Regions from separate parts of the Shouchella oshimensis genome, predicted to be linked through region 2. Evidence: a T-box and tRNA genes for the amino acid it is inferred to sense, from the RefSeq annotation. Region 2 holds a T-box; the other holds one or more tRNA genes.
The links. The T-box of region 2 lies ahead of pheS (phenylalanine--tRNA ligase subunit alpha). A T-box ahead of a tRNA ligase gene usually reads a tRNA of that ligase, here a tRNA-Phe.

Region 1: it has a tRNA-Phe gene. The T-box ahead of pheS (phenylalanine--tRNA ligase subunit alpha) is inferred to sense a tRNA for this amino acid. The anticodon was not compared.

What each region holds. Positions count from the first base shown of each region.
Region 1 is NZ_JAMQJY010000001.1:2,606,418-2,617,696, reverse strand. It holds gene NDM98_RS13710 (DHH family phosphoesterase) at 1-1,236, shown strand, start outside; gene rplI (50S ribosomal protein L9) at 1,236-1,679, shown strand; partial or broken gene dnaB (replicative DNA helicase) at 1,750-3,114, shown strand; gene NDM98_RS13695 (adenylosuccinate synthase) at 3,761-5,047, shown strand; tRNA gene NDM98_RS13690 (tRNA-Lys) at 5,233-5,305, shown strand; tRNA gene NDM98_RS13685 (tRNA-Glu) at 5,332-5,406, shown strand; tRNA gene NDM98_RS13680 (tRNA-Asp) at 5,412-5,488, shown strand; tRNA gene NDM98_RS13675 (tRNA-Phe) at 5,516-5,591, shown strand; tRNA gene NDM98_RS13670 (tRNA-Thr) at 5,595-5,667, shown strand; gene yycF (cell wall metabolism response regulator VicR) at 5,862-6,575, shown strand; gene walK (cell wall metabolism sensor histidine kinase WalK) at 6,575-8,395, shown strand; gene yycH (two-component system activity regulator YycH) at 8,392-9,348, shown strand; gene NDM98_RS13650 (two-component system activity regulator YycH) at 9,377-9,727, shown strand; gene NDM98_RS13645 (two-component system regulatory protein YycI) at 9,714-10,574, shown strand; partial or broken gene NDM98_RS13640 (MBL fold metallo-hydrolase) at 10,593-11,279, shown strand, end outside.
Region 2 is NZ_JAMQJY010000001.1:1,266,454-1,277,732, forward strand. It holds partial or broken gene NDM98_RS06855 (endonuclease MutS2) at 1-1,337, opposite strand, end outside; gene polX (DNA polymerase/3'-5' exonuclease PolX) at 1,350-3,083, opposite strand; gene NDM98_RS06865 (CvpA family protein) at 3,166-3,711, opposite strand; gene zapA (cell division protein ZapA) at 3,733-3,993, opposite strand; gene pheT (phenylalanine--tRNA ligase subunit beta) at 4,187-6,607, opposite strand; gene pheS (phenylalanine--tRNA ligase subunit alpha) at 6,625-7,659, opposite strand; T-box leader at 7,707-7,939, opposite strand; gene NDM98_RS06885 (TrmH family RNA methyltransferase) at 7,929-8,528, opposite strand; partial or broken gene NDM98_RS24440 (RNA methyltransferase substrate-binding domain-containing protein) at 8,535-8,705, opposite strand; gene sspI (small acid-soluble spore protein SspI) at 8,901-9,110, shown strand; gene NDM98_RS06895 (M42 family metallopeptidase) at 9,267-10,349, opposite strand; gene NDM98_RS06900 (sigma-w pathway protein ysdB) at 10,527-10,916, shown strand; partial or broken gene NDM98_RS06905 (solute symporter family protein) at 10,967-11,279, opposite strand, start outside.

The DNA.
Region 1 (11,279 bases), 1.3 Mb from region 2:
GCGATTGTTGATGAAATTCGTGAGGTTACAAGCAAAGAGAAGGCGTCTATTACTTTAAGTATTGGTGTCGGGACAGAAGAAGCATCGCTACGGGATCTTGGTAATGTCGCTCAGTCAAGTTTAGATCTTGCCTTAGGACGTGGTGGTGATCAGGTAGCAATCAAGCGTAAAAATGGTCGCGTCAGGTTCTACGGTGGTAAAACCAACGCGATGGAAAAACGTACGCGTGTACGTGCGCGAGTTATTTCTCATGCTTTGCGCGACTTTGTGACAGAAAGTGAACGTGTGATTGTGATGGGGCATTCGCGTCCAGATATGGATGCCATCGGTGCCTCAATCGGTGTACTAAAAATTGCAGATGTGAACGATCGAGAAGGCTATATTGTGCTTGATCAAAATGATATGAATGCAGACGTACAAAGATTAATGGAAGAAGTAGAAACACACGATCACCTTTGGTCACAATTTATCTCACCAGAAGAAGCTGTGTCTCTAATCGATAAAGAAACATTGCTCGTCATAGTGGATACTCACAAGCCATCAATGGTTATTGAACCAAAACTACTTGATATGGTTGACCGCGTCGTTGTACTCGATCACCATAGAAGAGGAGAAGACTTCATCAACGATCCGGTGTTGGTTTATATGGAGCCTTATGCTTCATCAACTGCTGAGCTTGTGACAGAGCTTCTAGAATATCAACCAAAGCAATTAAGTATGGATCGTCTTGAAGCAACAGCACTTCTTGCTGGAATTATTGTAGATACCAAAAGTTTTGCTGTTCGAACTGGTGCGAGAACGTTTGATGCGGCATCCTTCCTTCGTTCAAATGGAGCTGATACCGTGCTTGTACAGAAGCTCTTAAAAGAGGACTTGGATCACTACAAAAAGCGTGCTAAGCTTGTGGAATCAGCAAAAATTTATCGGGACGGTTATATGATTGCCACAGCAGATGATACGGAGACCTATACACAGTTAATCATTGCTCAGGCAGCAGATACACTTTTAACCATGAAAAAAGTGGTGGCATCCTTTGTGATTTCGCTACGCGAAGATGGTTTAGTCAGTATTAGTGCGAGATCGTTGGGTGAAGTCAACGTACAGGTTATAATGGAGAGACTAAATGGTGGAGGACACTTATCCAACGCCGCTACCCAGCTAGAAGATATATCGGTTGAAGAAGCAAAGGAACAGCTTCAACAAGCGATTGATGAAGTGATTGGAGGAGACGCATAATGGAAGTCATTTTTTTAGAAGATGTAAAAGGAAAAGGAAAAAAAGGTGAGAAGAAAAACGTTTCAGAGGGATATGCTCGTAACTACCTTCTTCCAAATAACTTGGCTGTAACGGCAACAAAGGGGAATCTTAAGGATCTCGAAGCCAAACAAAAAAGCGTAGAGAAGAAACAAGAAGAAGAATTAGACGAAGCAAAAGCGTACAAAGCTGAACTGGAAGCATTAACAGTTGAGATTAAAGCAAAATCAGGAGAAGGTGGCCGTTTATTTGGAGCAATCTCCACTAAACAAATCGCTGAAACCCTAAAGAAAATGAAGAAAAAAGTAGATAAACGCAAAATTGGACTTGATGAACCAATCCGAGCGCTTGGAGTCACAAACGTTCCGATTAAGATTCACCCTGAAGTGACAGCAACTGTTAAAGTACATGTAGTTGAAGAATAAGAGAGACCTGGAAAAACAGCTGTCCTCCGAGCTTGGAGGCAGCTGTTTTTCTGCGAAAGGAAGATTTGACGTGAGTGAGTTGTTTAATGATCGGACCCCTCCACAAAATATAGAAGCAGAACAAGCCGTTTTAGGCGCTATCTTTCTGTCAGATACAGCACTAATTACGGCCACCGAGCGTTTAATCCCTGAGGATTTTTACCGGGCAGCGCACGAGCGAATCTACCAAGTGATGGTAGAGCTAGCTGAAAAGGGTGAACCTGTAGATTTAGTGACCGTAACCTCTGATTTGCAGGATCGTAAATGGCTTGAAGAAATTGGCGGAGTCTCCTATCTAGGAGATGTTGCTAATGCTGTCCCTACAGCAGCAAATGTGGAATATTACAGCCGTATCGTGGAAGAAAAGTCTGTCCTAAGACGACTCATTCGTGTGGCAACAGACATCGCGGCAGAGGGTTATGCGAGCGAAGAAGAAGTCGATACAATTCTTAATGAAGCAGAGAAAACCATCCTTGAAGTCTCTCACCGACAAAATTCAAGTGCTTTTATCTCTATCAAAGATGTGCTTGGTCGAAACCTATGACCGCATTGAGATGCTGCAAAACCAAACCGGAGATATCACAGGTATCGCTACTGGTTTCTCCGAGCTAGATAAGATGACCGCCGGCTTCCAACGAAATGATTTGATTATTGTTGCAGCTCGTCCATCAGTAGGTAAAACCGCCTTTGCTCTAAACATTGCGCAAAACGTGGCAACTAAAACCGAAGAGAATGTTGCGATATTCAGTTTAGAGATGGGAGCTAGTCAGCTTGTCCAGCGGATGCTCTGTGCAGAAGGCAACATCGATGCCCAACGTATGAGAACCGGTGCCTTAAACGATGAAGACTGGCAGAAGCTAACAATGGCAATGGGTTCACTCTCAAAGGCTGGAATCTATATCGATGATACACCTGGTGTAAAAGTAAATGACATTCGTGCTAAATGCCGCCGCCTCAAACAAGAAAGTGGACTTGGAATGATTATGATTGACTACCTTCAGCTCATCCAAGGTAATGGCCGAAGCGGCGAAAACCGTCAACAAGAAGTATCGGAAATCTCCCGTACCCTAAAGGCCATCGCCAGAGAGCTTGAAGTCCCAGTAATCGCCCTATCCAGCTCTCCCGTGGTGTAGAGCAACGTCAGGACAAACGACCAATGATGTCCGATATCCGGGAATCAGGAAGTATCGAGCAGGATGCCGATATCGTAGCCTTCCTCTATCGCGATGACTACTACGATAAAGAATCCGAAAACCAAAACATCATTGAAATCATTATCGCCAAACAACGTAACGGCCCGGTTGGCACCGTTGAACTAGCCTTCGTAAAGGAATACAACAAATTCGTAAACCTCGACAGGCGACACGACGAGCGGGATATCCCGCCAGGAGCTTAATATAGATCCGAAGCAGAGTGCTGAGTGTACTCTGTTTTTTTGTGGTTGAGGATAGCGCGGGAAGTGGAGCGAGAGCAGGTGGGGTTAGCAAGAATGAAAAGACCAAACCAAGACCGATTTAAAAGAAATAAGGTATAAAAATGAACATTTTTAAGAAGAATTTGGTTTGAGGGAGTTAGCAAGAAGAAACGTCGGTGTAGCAAGAGCTATGGAGAGAATAGCCAGAGGAAAGAGAGGTGTAGCAAGAGCAAGGGCACGATAGCCAGAAGAAACAGAACTGGAGCAAGAGCAAGGATGGGATAGCAAGAGGAATTAGAATAGTAGCAAGAGCAAGGACACGATAGCAAGAGGAATTAGAACGGGAGCAAGAGCAAGGACACAACAACAAGAAGACTAGGCACTAAAGCAAGAACCAAGACACGTTAGCAAGAACATGCAGCACGCACCAAGCAAGATCATCTCATCCAAGAAAGAAGGCAAGTTTATCAAGAGAGTGAAACAATTTACTACGTAGATCGATTCTATCATCATTTATACGAACAAAGTGAGATTCAAACATTAATAATGTTCGTGTTTAGTTTGACGACTTAGGTTCTAGCTGATATACTTATCAAGGGTTTTTAGAAGAGAGTTGGAGGTGCAACAAATGTCATCAGTTGTTGTTGTAGGAACACAGTGGGGCGATGAAGGAAAAGGGAAAATTACCGATTATCTTTCTGAAAAGGCAGAGGTTGTCGCACGTTACCAAGGTGGAAATAACGCGGGACATACAATTGTGTTTGGTGGAACGAAGTATAAGCTTCACCTAATTCCATCCGGAATCTTCTATAAAGAGAAGGATTGCGTGATCGGAAACGGAATGGTAATTGATCCTAAGGCACTTCTTGAAGAGTTAAAATATCTGCATGATCGTGATGTGGATACAAGCAATCTTAAAATTAGTAATCGTGCACATGTAATTCTTCCGTATCATTTAAAGCTTGATATTGTGGAGGAAGAGCGTAAGGGTGCAAATAAAATTGGGACCACCAAAAAAGGGATTGGCCCAGCATATATGGATAAGGCAGCGAGAATCGGTATTCGTATCGCTGATTTACTTGATAAAGAAACATTTGAAGAAAAACTTGAGATGAATCTTAAAGAAAAAAACCGGATGTTTGAGAAGTTTTTTGAAACAGAAGGATTTACTAAAGAGGAAATCTTTGAAGAGTATTATGAATATGGACAGCAGATTGCCAAGTACGTTTGTGACACATCTGTTGTATTAAATGATGCGCTTGATGATGGTCGTCGTGTGTTATTTGAAGGGGCTCAAGGGGTTATGCTTGATATTGATCAAGGTACGTACCCGTTTGTAACGTCTTCAAATCCAATTGCAGGTGGAGTAACAATCGGATCTGGTGTAGGTCCTTCTAAGATTAATCATGTTGTTGGTGTGTCTAAAGCCTATACAACTCGTGTAGGAGATGGTCCATTTCCAACTGAGCTTCATGATGAGACGGGTGATTTAATCCGTGATGTAGGAAATGAGTACGGAACAACAACGGGTCGTCCACGTCGTGTTGGCTGGTTTGATAGTGTTGTGGTTCGTCATGCTCGTCGTGTAAGTGGGATTACTGATCTTTCTCTTAACTCCATTGATGTACTAACTGGAATTGAGACGTTGAAGATTTGTACGTCTTATAAGTATCGTGGAGAAGTAATGGAAGAATTCCCGGCAAGTCTTAAGGTATTGGCTGAGTGTGAGCCTGTATTTGAAGAACTTCCAGGCTGGACTGAGGATATTACGGGTGTGAAATCACTAAGTGAACTTCCTGTGAATGCGCGTCACTATATTGAGCGTATTTCTCAGCTAACCGGTATTCCGTTAACGATTTTCTCTGTCGGTCCGGACCGTGAGCAAACAAATCTTGTTCGTGGAGTTTTTGCTTAATCTACCTAAGGATAAACAGGCAATGCAAGGGCTAAATCGCTCCTTGCATTCCTTTGTTTAATCCGATATTCTTGGTAGAGAGAAAAAAGAACAAGAAATTACAAGTTTTTTTAGAAAAACATTGCACAGGACAAGCATGTATGCTAAGATAAATCTTGTCGCAAAGACAACATGATACAAATCATGAGCCATTAGCTCAGTTGGTAGAGCATCTGACTTTTAATCAGAGGGTCGAAGGTTCGAATCCTTCATGGCTCACTTTTAATTTCAATTTTTACAATAATGGCCCGTTGGTCAAGCGGTTAAGACACCGCCCTTTCACGGCGGTATCACGGGTTCGATTCCCGTACGGGTCACCATTATTGGTCTGGTAGTTCAGTTGGTTAGAATGCCTGCCTGTCACGCAGGAGGTCGCGGGTTCGAGTCCCGTCCAGACCGCCATTTTTATTTGAATAGTTTTAGTAGTGTGGCTTAGTAGCTCAGTTGGTAGAGCAACGGACTGAAAATCCGTGTGTCGGCAGTTCGATTCTGTCCTGAGCCACCATTTGCCGGCCTAGCTCAATTGGTAGAGCAACTGACTTGTAATCAGTAGGTTGGGGGTTCAAGTCCTCTGGCCGGCATTCATTCGTTGTAGAACCCTCATCATGAATACTGTGATTGAGGGTTCTTTTTGTACGAATGTTTGGATGAAATGTAATGTTACGTATGTATATAGATTGTCTTTTTCCTGTGCAACGTACATATGGATGTCGTTTGGTCACGGGTTATTTGTGTTAAACTAGAAGAAGTTCGATAAGAATAGGAGAGAAACGGAATGGATAAACGAATTCTCGTTGTGGATGATGAACGTCCCATTGCAGATATCCTGAAATTTAACCTTGAAAAAGAAGGATTTGAGGTTGTCTGTGCCTATGATGGTGTTGAAGCTATGGAACAAGTTAAGCAGGAAAAGCCTGATTTAATTTTATTAGATATAATGCTTCCGCATAAAGATGGAATGGAAGTATGTAGAGAAGTACGTAAAAGCTATGATATTCCGATTATTATGCTGACAGCAAAGGATTCGGAGATTGATAAAGTGCTAGGACTGGAGCTAGGTGCAGATGATTATGTAACCAAGCCATTCAGTACAAGAGAGCTGCTTGCGCGGGTAAAAGCGAACTTGCGTAGACAGAAAACAACAGAGGAAGCGCCTGTTCAAAAAGAGTTGGTCATTGGTAATCTAGTGATCTATCCGGATGCCTACCAGGTGAAAAGACGTGGTGAGCCAATTGAGCTTACTCATAGAGAATTTGAATTGATTCATTACCTTGCAAAGCACCTTGGTCAAGTAATGACGAGGGAGCATTTGCTTCAGGCTGTATGGGGATATGATTATTTTGGTGATGTGCGAACAGTGGATGTTACGGTTCGTCGATTACGTGAAAAAGTCGAGGATAACCCAAGCTTTCCGGCATGGATTATTACTCGCCGTGGAGTAGGTTACTTCTTAAATGAACCAGAACCACAGGAGCAGGAGAAGTCCTAATGGATAGAAAGATTGGCTTCTTTAAGTCGATTCAGTTTAAGCTAATTATCGCCTATGTTCTCTTGATTCTGGTTGCTGTACAGGTCATTGGCGTTTATTTTTCAAGGCAGCTAGAGCAGGATCTCTTAGAGAATCATTTTGATGTGCTAGATGAACGCTCGACGTTACTTAATTATCAGTTAGCGCAGGTGCTAGGGAACCCACCGGACGAACGGGAAAAACTGACAGATGAGATTAATTCGTTACTTCAAGATTTTTTTAGAATTGATAATGCGACTGTTCAAGTGATTGATAAAAATGAAGTCATCTTAGGCACATCTAACTCAGGTGCTCCTGATCAGATTGGGATGCGTAATAATGAAATTAGAGTCAAACGGGCTCTGCTTGGATCAGCAGAGGATGGTGAGGTTCGTGACTCTAGTAATGAGCGTTTTCGGATCATGGCTGTGCCAATTACAACGACTGATGATACAGTCTTAGGTGTTATTTACATTCAGGCTTCACTAGAAGAGATCTATACACAAATAAACGAAATTAATAGCATTCTTTTTAAAGGAACGTCTATTGCGCTCCTTATATCTGCGATTCTAGTTATCTTGTTGGCACGTACGATTATTGTGCCTATTTTAGAGATGAGAAAACAAACGTTACGAATGAGTCATGGAGATTTCTCTAGGCAGGTAAAGGTCTATAGCACCGATGAGATTGGTCAGTTAGCCACTTCTTTTAATCAGCTGACAATGAAACTACATGACGCTACGTTAACACGTGACCGAGAGCAGAAGCGTCTGAGCTCTGTTCTTTCAAACATGACAGATGGAGTGATTGCAACGGACCAAAACGGACGTGTCATTCTTTTAAATAAGCGAGCGGAAGAACTGCTAGGTGTATCGAGCAAGCAGGTCATGCGTCAGCCGCTTACAGATGTTCTACATGTCACCGAAACATTTGGTGTCTATGACCTATATGATCACTCAGATTCCGTTCTATTAGATTTTAGCAATGAGGAGGGTCAATACCTACTTGAAGCGAATTTCTCTGTGATACAGGAGGATGAGGGGCCAATTAATGGTCTGATTACAGTACTCCATGATGTAACGGAAAAAGAAAAGATTGAGCAGGAACGCCGTGAGTTTGTAGCTAATGTTTCACATGAGTTACGAACGCCGTTAACAACGATGAAAAGCTATCTTGAAGCATTAGAGGATGGGGTTATGCATGATGTCGACATGGGTCCACGTTTTCTAAAAGTGACTCAAAATGAGACAGAACGAATGATTCGATTAGTGAATGACTTGCTTCAACTATCAAAAATCGACAGCGATGACTATCAATTTACCTTGCAATGGATTGATTTCGGACAATTTTTGCATGAGGTATTAGATCGATTCGAAATTATTGCCCAGGAAAAGAACATTCAGCTTCATCGACATATTTCGAAAAAACCGAGTTATGTCGAAATGGATCAGGATAAGTTGATCCAAGTATTAGACAATATTATTTCTAATGCGTTTAAATATTCGACTGAAGGCGCTAATATTACTACAACTTTGCTGCATCAGGGCAACCACGTTCGTGTAAGTATTGCTGATCAAGGCATGGGTATTCCCCGGGAAAGTCAGTTAAAGATTTTCGACAGATTTTATCGTGTCGACCGTGCGCGTGCGCGAAATATCGGTGGCACAGGACTCGGTTTGGCAATCGCAAAGGAATTGGTTCAGGCTCACGGTGGAGACATTTGGGTGCATAGTGAGTATGGCGAAGGAACAACGATTTACTTCACATTACCCTATTCGGCATCTAAGGGGGGAGACGTGTGAGAGTGAGAGGTCTTTATTATGAACAACTAAAAACCTGGTTACTAGTGTTCTTAGTTGTTCTTAGTTTAATTTTGACTTATTTGCTTTGGACTTATAAACCTGAACTTGTTACTCAGGATACTGAAGCTGTAGAATTAAATCAAATTGGTGATGAAAAGTCGATTCAAGACGTGGTCCGGCCAAGTAAGATTGTTAAGCATCAGTTTGGAGAAACGTATATGGTTCTTGAAACCGATGCTTTATTTAATGAGATCTATGAAAAGCTGTTGGAGGCAGACCTTCAAGATACGAATGGTGTGTTTCCTCCAATGGATGTATCAACGGGTATTGAACTTGTTTTTCCTGATCAAGTGCCTATGAATATGTTTATGAGTCTCTTCTCACAGAATCAAGAGCAGGATGAGTTCCCCCTTGATGGAGTAGATCGAGTATTTATCTATGAAGATAGTGATGGAGATGGAGTCAAACTACAGGTCTATTCATCGTCTGATAAGGTACCATTTGAAATTTCAACGAGTTTTGATCCTGCAGTTTTAGAAAGATTTCTTGCAGATAACACAGCTGTTCCGGCTCTTACAGTAAATGAACCGGATACGGATGACTTTGTACTCAATCAAGAGAATATCTATATTCCTGCTGAGGGCGTTGAATATGCTCGTCAGACCTATTCGACTGAACGTGTGAGGCCACGTGATGTCATTCAAACATTGTTCCCTGACCCTAATTCTGTTCGAAATTATCGTCAAAGTAATGGTGAGTTTACCTATACTGATGGAACTAGGATCTTCAATTTACGTGATAATGAGAACTTTATGACTTACCGGAATTCTTCAACTTCGGAATCTGCGAGTAGTCCAACTGACAGCATACCTCAGACGAGCTTTGACTATATTAATAATCATCATGGCTGGACCAATGATTATGTCCTAAGCTTGGTGGAGAGTATCAAATGAACGTGAAAGTGCAGTCTACCGTCTTTACGTGAACAATCTACCTGTTTTTAACTTTAAAAATAGCAGCGATAGTATGACGATTAATGTAGAGAAATCAGGTACACAAACCACCAGTTATATCAGACCTCTTTTAGTGCTTGATAGTAGTGCAATTAATCAGGAGAATGTCGAGCTTCAGTCAGGTGCAAGTGTCATTGAGAAACTAAGGACTGCAGAGCGACTTGATTTTGATCAGCTGCGAGATGTACGTGTTGGCTATGAAATGACGGACGAGGACGATCAACCAGGCTTAGTAACCTTTGAGCCAGCTTGGTATGTTTTTGGGGATAATCGTTGGCAAAAGGTACCGTCAGGGGGAGGTACAAATGAAATGGAGTAGAACGAAAACGGTATTCATTATGACCTTCCTGATGTTAAATCTTTTTCTAGGCTATCAGCTCTACCAAGTAAACGATGAAAATCAGTTTAGCTTGATTAGTGGTAATACCACTCAGGATAGACTAAAAGAAAATCAAATCAGCATTGATGTTGAGCTTCCAGATGATTTAGAAGAAGTCGAATACTTAGTTGGGGAAAAACAAATGTTTGATTCAGAGGAGCTTGAGACTCTAAGCAATCAAACAGCTGAGCTAGTGGATGAAAAGTCTATTGCCTCCACACTTACTGATCCGTTCCCGATTGGAGAGGGAAATGAAAATCTATCACAGTTTTTAACCGCGTACGTTACAAATGGTGAGCAATATATAGTGGTTAATGAGGAAGAGAATATGATTTATTTAGATCAAGTGTTTGATGGCAAAACCGTTTATACCAACCATAACGCGCCATTAAAGCTTACGATTAATAATGAGCGAGAAATAACAGGATATGAACAAGAGTATTCGGTTTATAAAAAACAAGGCAATCCAAAGGATACGCTCATGAATTTGCGAGCGATTGAAACCTTGTTTAATCAGCAATATATTACAATGAATCAAAGCATTGTAGACTTTGAATTGGGCTACTACAGCTTTTTTAAAGAGTCTCCAGTCTTTGCGCCTATTATGAGAATTGACGTTGACAAAGGGGAAGAGGGCGAGATTACGTACCTCGTTAATGCCTTTGAAGGAACGGTACAAGAGGAAGGCATCCCAGACGTGGAAGACGAAATGGTTGAGCCTACAATCGAAAATCCACCTGTTGACGACGATCAAGGTGACGAAGAAGAGATAAGGGAAGAGGATTAACCGGAAAGGAGGCCACTTATGGCCTTGCGATTTAGTGTATTGGCAAGCGGCAGCACAGGTAACGCCATGTATGTGGAAACACCTACAAAGCGGATACTCGTGGATGCTGGTCTTAGCGGCAAAAAGATGGATGAGCTGTTTCAAGAGATTAATCGGGACCCCAAAGAGCTTGATGGCATCCTAGTCACTCACGAACACAGCGATCATATCAAAGGAGTCGGCATCTTCGCCCGACGCCACAAGCTGCCAATCTACGCCAACGAAAAAACCTGGAATGCCATGGACAAGCAGCTCGGTACCATTCCAGTCGATCAAAAATTCCATTTTGACATGGAAACCGTGCGCAGTTTCGGTGATCTCGAAGTCGAATCGTTTGGTGTTTCCCATGACGCCGCCCAAGCCGATGTTCTACGTCTTCCGTCACAATGGACGAAAGCTCGTCATCGCCACCGACATGGGTTACGTCAGCGACCGCATCAAAGGCACAATTAAAGGCGCCGATATGTTTGTTTTCGAATCCAATCACGACCTGAACATGTTGCGTATCGGCCGCTATCCCTGGAACGTCAAACGCCGCATCCTAAGCGACGTCGGCCACGTATCCAACGAAGACGCGGCTATCGCCCTAACAGATGTCATCGGAGACACCACGAGCCGAATCTACCTCGCTCACCTCAGCCTCGATAACAACATGAAAGACCTCGC
Region 2 (11,279 bases):
GCCATGACACATGCTCCACGTCGATAAATTGTATCCAAAATGGATATGGCAAGCGCTGCTCCCTCAGTTGGATCCGTTCCTGCTCCCAATTCATCGATTAAAACAAGGCTGCTTGCATTCATCTGATCAAGAATACGCACAATATTGGTCATGTGAGAAGAAAATGTACTTAAACTCTGCTCAATCGACTGCTCATCGCCAATGTCAGCAAAGATTGATGTATAGACTGCAACCTCAGAGTCATACTCTGCCGGGATCTGCAGCCCCGATTGAGCCATAAGTGTTATCAATCCGACGGTTTTTAACGTGACTGTTTTCCCACCTGTATTCGGCCCTGTAATGATTAGTGAGCGATACTCTCCACCAAGCTTTAAAGAAATTGGTACAACTGTCTGTGGGTCTAATAAAGGATGTCTAGCATCTTTTAGCTGAACATATCCGTTTGTATTTAGCTTCGGTTTTGTCGCTTTTATTTTTTTTGCATGCTGTGCTTTTGCAAAGATAAAATCGTATTCTGCTAAGATACTTAAATTAATCAGAATAGGGTCTGCCTGTTCAGCTACTTGTGCCGAAAGTAAGGTTAGAATTCGTTCAACCTCTTGAGCTTCTTTCATACGAGACTCTCTAAGTTGATTGTTTAATACAACCACAGCCTGTGGCTCTATAAAAAGCGTTGCGCCAGAGGCAGATTGATCATGAACAATCCCTCCAAATGACCCGCGATATTCTTGTTTTACCGGGATCACATAACGCTCATTTCGAATCGTGATAATAGCGTCTGACAACATCTTTTGTGTGTTCTGTGATTTTGTCATCGACTCTAATTTAGAGCGCACATTTGATTCAAAGCTACGAACTTGATGACGAAGGGTTCGTAGTTCAGAGCTTGCAGAATCCATCACATGACCATAATCATCAATACATTGGTTTATACTTCGTTCTAGCTCACGTAATGGTTCAAGTTGATCGGCATACTCTATAAGCAGTGGAATCGGTGTATTTTCTTCTTCGGCTACCTCTTCAATAAATGCTTTCATCTGTCTTCCACCATATAACGTAGAACTAATATCAACCAACTCGGACGCACTTAATGCGCCACCGATTTGCGCTCTTTTCACCTCGGTTTTGACATCTTTTATGCCACCAAGAGGAATATGTCCTTTTAATCTAAGCACTTCAACACCTTCAGAAGTTTCCTCCTGCCATTGTTGAACTTTTTCAAGCTCAGTCGACGGAACTAGAGCTTCTACTTTCTCTCTACCTAAGGAAGAAGCAACATGGTCAAGCAGTTGCTTTTTCATTTTTGTATATTCTAAAACACGCATTACATGTTCCATTTATTAACTCCTTTAACGACTACTCATTCGTTTTGATTTGTCTGTATTGAGATACGTCTGTAACCGTTCTAACGACCATGTATTAATAATTGAATCGGTTGGAATACCTGCTTTTCGAGCTACTCCTAAACCATACCGGATATATGCCAAACGATCAACGTGGTGAGCATCTGTATTGATTGCAATGGGCACTTGGTGTTCATGTGCAAGTCTAATCCACTCGGCAGAAAGGTCTAACCGCTCAGGGCTCGCATTAAGTTCCAGAGCCGTCCCACTTTCGGCGGCCCATTTAATCAGTTGCGGGACATTTACAGCATATCCATCTCTTTTTCCAATAATCCGTCCTGTCGGATGGGCAATAAGGTCAACATGAGGATGAAACAGAGCTGTTTTTAAACGACTCATGATCATTTCTTCACTCTGAGAAAAAGAAGAATGAATAGACGCAATCACAAAGTCAATATCCTGTAACACATCATCTTCGTAGTCCAAGGTGCCATCAGGGAGGATATCCATCTCGATTCCAGTAAAGATATGAATGTTTGATTGTTTGTTCATCTCTTTAATTTGCTGATGCTGTTCTTTCAGCCTCTCAACTGTTAGGCCATTTGCTACCCTTAAAAATTGAGAGTGGTCAGTGATTGCAATGTGAGAATAACCACGTTTTGCTGCTCCTTCTGCCATTTCTTTGATTGAATGAGCGCCATCACTCCATACTGTGTGCATATGCAGATCAGATTGAATGGATGAATCAGATGGATAATCGATCTTTTCTGTAAGTGGTACAAGTTCATCCTTGCCTAAGCGTGCCTCAGGTGAAACATACGCCAGGTCAAAATGAGCGTAAAACGAATGCTCGTCCTTAAAGACAGTGGTTTGATCCGTTTCCTTATTTAATACACCATACTCGCTGATTTGTTCACCGCGCTCCTTAGCAAGCTGTCGAAGCTTTACATTATGATCCTTAGAGCCAGTAAAATGTAGGAGCGCTGATGCAAACTCATCATCTTGTACCAACCTAAAATCAACACCGATTACAAGCTCATCTACAGTTATTTCAATGGATACCTTCGTATCACCTGCTCCAACAACCTGCAAGATCCCATCAAGCTGAAGCAACTGCTCCTTGACTTGTTCTCGATCGTCTGTTGATAGGATAAAATCGATATCTTTGACCGTCTCTTCCATACGTCTGAGGCTACCAGCTAATTCATAGCGGATAATTCCCTCCATATACTGAAGCTTATCCAGTAGAAAATCTGCAGCTTTTATAGCAACTGCAATTCCTACTCGTTCTGGTCGAGTTTGAAAGGCGTCTATTGCTGCGAGGATTTTTTCTTCTGACTTTGCACCAAATCCAGCCATTCCGCGAATTTTTTCATCTTCACAGGCTTGCTTTAATGATGCGAGGTCAGTTACACCTAACTCTTGATAAAGCTTACCAACCTTTTTGCCGCCAAGACCTGGTAGCTTTAATAATGGTAAAAGTCCTTCTGGAAAAGATGCTGCAAGCTCATCATGAAGCGAGGATTGCCCTGTTTGTTTTAATTCTTCAATGACAGATGCTGTGCCTTTGCCTATTCCATCAAGTGATTCAGCCTTTTTAATCTCTTCTAATGTTTCCGGAACGGATTCTAATGCTTTTGCTGCCTTCCGATATGCCGAAACTTTAAAAGAATTCTCACCTTTTATTTCCATATAAACAGCAATTGCTTCTAGTATTTGAATAACCTTTTTTTTATCCATTTAGCCTTCTCCGTTTCTACACATAGTTCTTGTAAAAAAGGTAAAAAAGGCAGACTCACTTGAGCAAGCCTTTTTTAACCTTCTAAAAATCTTGACTGATCCATAAGTCCTTGATCCAATCAGATAAAAATGGTGTATGGTTCATCATAAACTGTGCAACCAGTGAATCTTGCATCAAGCCTTGAACAACATCAATTTGAAGCACGGCAGCTACAAATAAAAGCACAAATACAATTAGGTACGTTTCTACTACACATAGAATTCCACCCAATAGTTTATTAATAGTTCGCAGAATTGGTAAGTGTGCAACAAAATCAAGCATGGTTCCTACAATATGCAAGATAATCCGCGTTGCAAAGAATAACAGGGCAAAGGCAATCGCTCTGTAGTATACATCTTCTGTATTAAAGGCCTGAAATAACATGCCCCCAATTCCATCACCATCAAACTCTGGAAAAGGAATAATAAGTCTAAATTGAATATTGTCTGCTAAGGCTCCTGAATATTTGTATGCAACAAATAACGATACAATAAAACCTGTAAGGTGAATAAGCTGAAGGATAAAGCCACGTCTTCTGCCTACAAAAAAACTGAACAATAGCATCAGCAAAATAATGATACTTAACATAATACGTACTCTCCTGTCGTGCTAATTTTCTTTTGAGTGTGACTCATTGGAACGAGCTTGCTTTTCTAGCTTTTTATATTCACTTACTGCATTAACTGCGGTAAGTACAGCAAGGCGGGTTGTATCTAAGTATGGATTCTTACGCTTCATTTCTCTCATTTGTTCATCAACATATCGAACAACTTCCTTAACATGAGCAGGATCTTCTTGACCGACAATTGTATATTGCTGACCATAGATAGAGACTGTTGTCCGTTGCTTTTTGTCATTTTGATTCGCCACCAAAAAAGCCCCCTCATTCACCCTATCCAATATTTGTTTATACACAAATGTCGGATGTGGTATACCTGCTACATTTTTTTCTTTAAAAGCGAGAAAACCCTAGCTTATATCATAACATGAAGCACAAATCTTTAAAACAAACATATTTCGCAAAAAAAAGAGGCCCGTTTTTACGGTCACCTCTTTTTGCAAATTATTGTCGTAACGTTGCACCAGCTTCTGATTCTAACCTTGCAAGTACAACTTGGTGAATTTCTTCTACATCAGTATCACGAAGGGTTTTCTCAGGATCTAGATAAGTTAATGAGAAGGCGAGTGACTTTTTACCATCTTCTAGATGTTCTCCTTCATAATGGTCAAATAATTGAACCTGTTTCAGCAATTCTCCTCCTGCATCTAGAATGATGCTCTCAAGCTCTCCTGCTGCTTGTTCTTTGTTCACAACTAGCGCAATATCTCTCGCAATAGAAGGGAATCTTGGTAGAGCTTCATACTGGACTACAGACACGTCATAGTGAAGTATGCTTTGCAAATCTATTTCAAATACAAAGGTTTCCCTTAAATCAGCCTCACGCTGAACAGTTGGGTGAAGTTGACCTAGATAACCAATCGTCTCACCATTGAGTAGCAACTCTGCCGTTCGACCTGGATGCATATGCGAGCGGGTAGACTGCTTATAGGTAATGACATCTTGTAAGCCTAATTCAGCAGCAATGCCTTCAATTACACCTTTGACAACAAAGAAATCGACAACTTTCTTTTCTCCTTGCCAACTGTTCTCCTGCCAAACTCCTGTTAAAGCTCCAGCTAGATATTCTTGTTCTCTTGGTTGAGTTAAAAGGGTTTCTTCTGTTGATTTGAAGATAGATCCTATTTCAAATACATGGACATTTTGGTTTTTGCGATTCACATTATATGATAAAACATCATACAGATGCGGCAATAAGCTCGTACGCATTGTACTGCGTTCTTCACTCATTGGCATTGATAACTGAATCAGTGACTGATCTTCCTTTTTGTAAGCCTTGGCTTTTGCCGGACTTGTTAGCGAATAGGTAATGACCTGGCTTAATCCTGCTGCTTCAAGGTATCTCGCTAGACGACGTCTTTTTGATTGATATGGCGTAAGTGCCCCCTGAGTTGTTGCTCCTTCAGGAAGAGTCGTTGGAATGTTGTCATATCCATAAATCCTTGCTACCTCTTCATATAGGTCTTCTTGAATTTGAAGGTCTGGGCGACGAATAGGTGCTGTCACCACAAAACCTTCTTCTGTTTGTTCATAAGGGAATCTTAGCTTATCAAAAATAGAGGCTATCTCAACAGCCGTGAGCTCCATTCCAAGTCTCTCATTCATTTTTTCTAACTTCAAATCAATTTTAGGCTCCGTTACTTCACGTGCATCCATACGTGTCTCACCAGAAAGAACTCTGCCAGAAGCAAGTTCTTTTATAAGCTTAGCTGCTCTTTTTGCTGCATGAGGTGTATTTTCAGGATTCACTCCTTTTTCAAAACGAGTGCTTGAATCACTACGTAGACCAAAAGCACGAGATGATTGACGCACCAATGAAGATTGGAAAACAGCTGCTTCTAATAGAATCGTTTTGGTTTCACGATCTACTTCCGTGTTTTGTCCACCCATCACTCCAGCTAAAGCTACTGGATACTCACCATTTGTAATCACTAATTGTTCCTCTGATAGAGAACGCGTTTGACCATCTAGAGTAATCAACTCTTCTCCGTCTTTCGCCCGGCGTACAACAATTTTATCAGAGGCTAATTTATCATAATCAAATGCATGTAAGGGCTGACCATATTCAAGCAGGACATAGTTTGTAATATCAACCACATTGTTTATTGGACGAATACCTGCGGCCAATAATCGATTTTGCAACCATTGTGGAGAAGTGCCCACTTGCACATCTTGAATCATGATTGCTTCGTAATAGCTTGCTTCCTCTTTATTTTCAACTTCAACTGAGATAAACGATTCAGCTTTCTCAGAATCTAACTGAACATCTTCGTCAGGAAGGCTTACTTCTTTTCCATAAAGGGCTGCTACTTCATAAGCGACACCAAGCATGTTTAAGCAGTCTGAACGATTCGGTGTCAAATCTAGCTCTAACACTTCATCTGTAAGATTTAGTGCTTCTAAAGCATCTGTCCCAGGTGTCACAGCATTAGGGAATACATAAATTCCTTCAGCCACTTCTTTTGATACAAGATTTGCATCAAAACCTAGCTCTTGCAGCGAGCAGATCATACCTTGAGAAAGCTCTCCACGAAGTTTTGCTTTTTTAATCTTAATATCTCCGGGAAGACGAGCTCCTATTTTAGCCACAACAACGGTCTGTCCCTCAGCAATATTCGCAGCACCGCAAATAATTTGAACAGGTTCATCTTCCCCAATGTCTACTTTACAGATATTAAGCTTATCTGCATCAGGGTGTTGTGTACACGACTGCACATATCCTGCAACAAGAGAGGTTGCGCCTTGATTTAAGGAATGAACAAAATCAATTTCAACTCCACCACGAGTCATTTTTTCAGCAATATCCGCTGCACTAATTCCATCTAAATCAACATATTGCTTTAACCAGTTATACGAAACAAGCATCTATTTTCTCCCCCTTCTTATACTCTTTTAAATTGTGCTAAAAACCGCGTATCGTTTGTATAGAAATGACGAATATCATCAATCGCATATTTAAGCATGGCTAGTCTTTCTACACCCATACCAAATGCAAATCCACTGTATTCATTCGGGTCAAATCCACTCATTTCTAATACCTTCGGGTGAACCATTCCTGCTCCAAGTACCTCAATCCATCCAGATTGTTTACACACTCGACAACCTGAACCTCCACAAAGACCACAAGAAACGTCTACCTCTACAGAAGGCTCTGTAAACGGGAAGAAACTCGGACGCAAACGAATTTCACGACTATCCCCAAAGAAACGTTTAACAAAGGAATCAAGGACTCCTCTAAGATCACTCATTCTTACATGATGATCAATATATAACCCTTCGATTTGCATAAATTGATGAGAGTGAGTGGCATCATCATTATCACGTCTGAACACTCGTCCTGGACAAATGATTTTTACAGGTCCCTTACCAGCATGTGCTTCCATCGTACGAGCTTGAACAGGTGATGTTTGGGTACGTAAAAGGAGCTCTTCTGTGAAATAAAAAGAATCCTGCATGTCACGTGCTGGGTGATCTTTAGGTAAATTTAGTGCTTCAAAGTTATAGTAGTCCGTTTCCACCTCAGGACCTTCCTCAACCGAGAAACCAAGTCCAATAAAAATATCTTCCACTTCTTCAACAACAGCTTGTAATGGGTGTCTTGAACCTTGTACAATCGGACGTCCTGGCATTGTTACATCCAGTTTTTGTTCCTCTAATTGTTTAGACACGCGGATTTCTTCTAATTTCTGTTCTTTTTCATCCAGCTTTGTTTTGATTTCATCTCGAACGTCATTCGCCATTTGACCAACAACCGGGCGCTCTTCTGCAGATAGCTTACCCATACCTCTTAGAACCTCAGTAATTGGACCTTTTTTTCCTAAGTATGAAACACGTACCTCCTGTAATGCTCGACCATCTTCTGCTGCTTCAATTTTTGCTAACGCTTCTTTTAAAAGGGCTTCCAATGTTTCCTTCATATTCATTCCTCCCATTTCTATAAAATAAAAAAAGAGCCTTCTCCCTGGAAAGGGACGAAAGACTCGTGGTACCACCCTACATTCAAAAACAGATGTCGCCATCTATTTAACTCTCTAACGGATAACGGCTTCTTAGCCGGAAACATCTTCGCAAAATGATGCGGTCCAATGTCTGCTCCAGAGTGAATTCAACCCTTCCATTTCCTTAAGATGCTCTCAGCAATCACATCTCTCTCTGCTAGGTGGTAAAAGGTATACTACTCTCTTTCTTAGCATTTATGTGTATGAATCTGTTCTTTATTATAGTGAATTCCAGCTTCTTCGCAACCGTAGCTCTTAAAAAGATTCATTTCGTAAATGATACAGCAAAATTCAGCTGCGATCGCCACATTTAAAGATTCTGCTTTCCCGTAAATCGGAATATATAGATTTTGGTCTGTTTCATCCAGCAGCTGTTTTTGAACTCCTTCGCCTTCGTTGCCTAAAATTAATGCAAAATTCTTTTGCGGTTCGATGGCTGTATAAGAGCTAGCCTGCTGTAAGGATGTACCAAAAACAGGTACACCCGCTTGTTTAAATGTATGAACCCATTCAAGCAGATCTCCTTTCACAATCGGCACATGAAAAATAGAGCCTTGGGATGCACGGATCACCTTACTATTATAAATATCAACTGATCCCTTTTCTAAAATGATTCCATCTAAACCAACTGCGTCAGCGGTTCGAATGAGTGTACCGATATTTCCAGGGTCCTGAACCCGATCAATCATCAAAAAACGTCCAGAGCGAGCTGGCACTTCGACGTATCCTGGTAGCACGCAAACCGCTATCACTCCTTGTGGTGAGTCCGTTTCACTTAAATCCTTCATGACACTTTCGGTTGTCAAAACAAGACGGTTTTGTTCAATGGTCCATTCTACAGGGAGAATCGTATCCTCTGTAATAATGACTGTATCTAACTTGATTCCTGCTTGAAGAGCTTCTTCAATGAGATGAAAGCCTTCTATTAAAAATTGTCCAAGCGTTTTCTCTGCCTCTTTTTTTATGTAGTTTCTTCCATTGTTTAACTAGTTCATTTTTGGTGGAATCAATTCGTTTCATTATGATCTCTTCCCTCTTTTCTGGATAGATATGTTCAGTCACATAAGTTGACAGATATCTTAGCTTTTCCTCAGCATATTCTACTTTAAACAAGCCATACTACATTGTATACAGATTTCTAAAAAAAAGGAGAGATTTTAATGGGTTTTAACCTACGTGGTGCGATTATGGCTAACATTCAAGGAAATAGTGAAGATGAGGTTGAAGCAACAATTGTTGACGCCATTCAAAATGGTGAAGAGAAAATGCTTCCAGGTCTTGGGGTATTATTTGAAGTCTATTGGAAAGAAGCAAATGAACAACAGAAAACCGAAATTTGCGATATCATCAGTCAAGGATTACAGGGGTAACATATAGTACAAAAGAGTGGACAGAAATGTTCTTATATCAAAAAAGCCGAACCATTATGATGTTGTTAGACTCACATAATGGTTCGGTTTTTTGTTCATCAAACTTAAGAGAGTAATGCGACCGCTACGGTCATACGCTATTAATACACCAAACCCTTAAGAATACGTAATTGCATGCACTGTATCGTGATCTAGTTTCTTAATTACTTCAACAATAAGCTTAACCGCATTCTCATAATCATCTCGATGTAAGATGGCCGCGTGAGTGTGGATATAACGAGTGGCTACTGTGATAGAAAGTGCTGGCACACCATTTGCCGTTAAATGAATCGCACCTGAATCCGTGCCTCCACCTGCCATTGATTCAAATTGATAAGGAATATTGTGATCATCTGCTGTTTTGACAACAAAATCACGTAAGCCCTTATGTGCAATCATGGACGCATCATAGAGAACGATTTGTGGACCGTTGCCCATTTTGGCTAACGCTTCATTTTCGGTAATGCCTGGTGTATCTCCTGCAATTCCAACATCGACACCAAATCCAATATCAGGTTGAATTAAATGAGCGGATGTTTTTGCCCCTCTAAGTCCTACTTCTTCCTGTACGGTACCAACACCGTATACAGTGTTTGGATGATCCACATCCTGAAGTAGTCTTAACACATCGATAGCAATTGCACAGCCAATGCGATTATCCCATGCTTTTGCCATAAGTAGCTTTTCATTTTTCATAACGGTGAATTCACAAACAGGAACAACCGCATCTCCAGGACGTACGCCAAAGCTCTGTGCTTGTTCTTTGTTCTCTGCACCAATATCAATAAACATATCTTTTATCTCAACCGGTTTTTTTCTTGCTTCTGGAGTCAAGATGTGTGGTGGTTTTGATCCAATAATTCCAGGCACATCTCCATTTTCAGTTACAATGGTTACTCGTTGAGCAAGCATAACTTGCCCCCACCAGCCTCCTACTGTTTGAAAGCGAAGAAATCCTTTATCATCAATAGATGTAACCATAAAACCTATTTCATCTAAATGTCCTGAAACCATAATTTTAGGACCATCTGTCGCTCCAACTTTTTTAGCCACTAGGCTTCCTAGTCTGTCCGTGTAAACTTCATCTGCATACGGCGCTATGTATGTATTCATGACCTTGCGTGCCTCTGCCTCAAATCCAGAAATTCCTTTTGCATCTGTTAAGTCTTTTAGCATTTTAAGCTGTTGATCTTCTTTCATCTGTCTTCCTCCTCAGTCTTCTTCACAAGGGCTAATTCGTCGTTATCTATGTAATTCTAAAATTTATTTTATTTTTTTTTGAAAATCATGCAACCCTTTTTGTATTCATTCGTATAGCATAGCATAAGACTAACTCAAATTCATAATTTGAGTAGAGCCGGAGGGGGCTTTTGCCGTATGATGGTCATACTTTTTAGACTAATGTTGTTTTTAGCCTTACTTATTGTTGCATATAGTATAATAAAATATTTTTTTCAACCTCTACGTAAACTTGAGAAGGCACATCGACACAATCAATTCTTTTTTCTCGATGACCAAAAGGATGTACGTAAGAACTTCTCTTTAACATACAAAGGCGTTATGTTTGAAGGGGAAAAATATATGGGTGCTACAGACACCTCTTTTGATATTATAACCATTTATGTATGGACTAACGATTACAATGCCTTACAAGGATTAATGCGAGAAGACTTCCAATTTATAGAAGATGATATTCGCATTCGATATCCTGAGGCAGCGGTTGAATGGAAGTCTCCAATCAAAGAATTTCTTCGTGATCAGAAGTAATAAGTAAAAGGCCTTTAAGGAATATTCCTCAAAGGCCTTTTACTTTTACATCATGAAGCTGAATCACGGTAACCCGTATTTGCCTTAACCTTAACCTCTGCGTATTTCACAGCATCTGCTTTTTTAGATGAAAGCATGGTGCCAACTACACCACCTAAAAAGCCTGCTGGAACAGAGATAATTGCTGGATTAGTTAATGGGAAAAGTGGTGTACCCGTAATAATTCCTGAGCCATCAGCCGCAAACACATTAGGGCTGAGAGAAACTAAAACAATGGCCGTCATTAATCCAGATAACATCGCCCAAATGGCTCCGGTTGTATTAAAGCGCTTCCAATAAATCGTGTATACGATTACTGGTAAA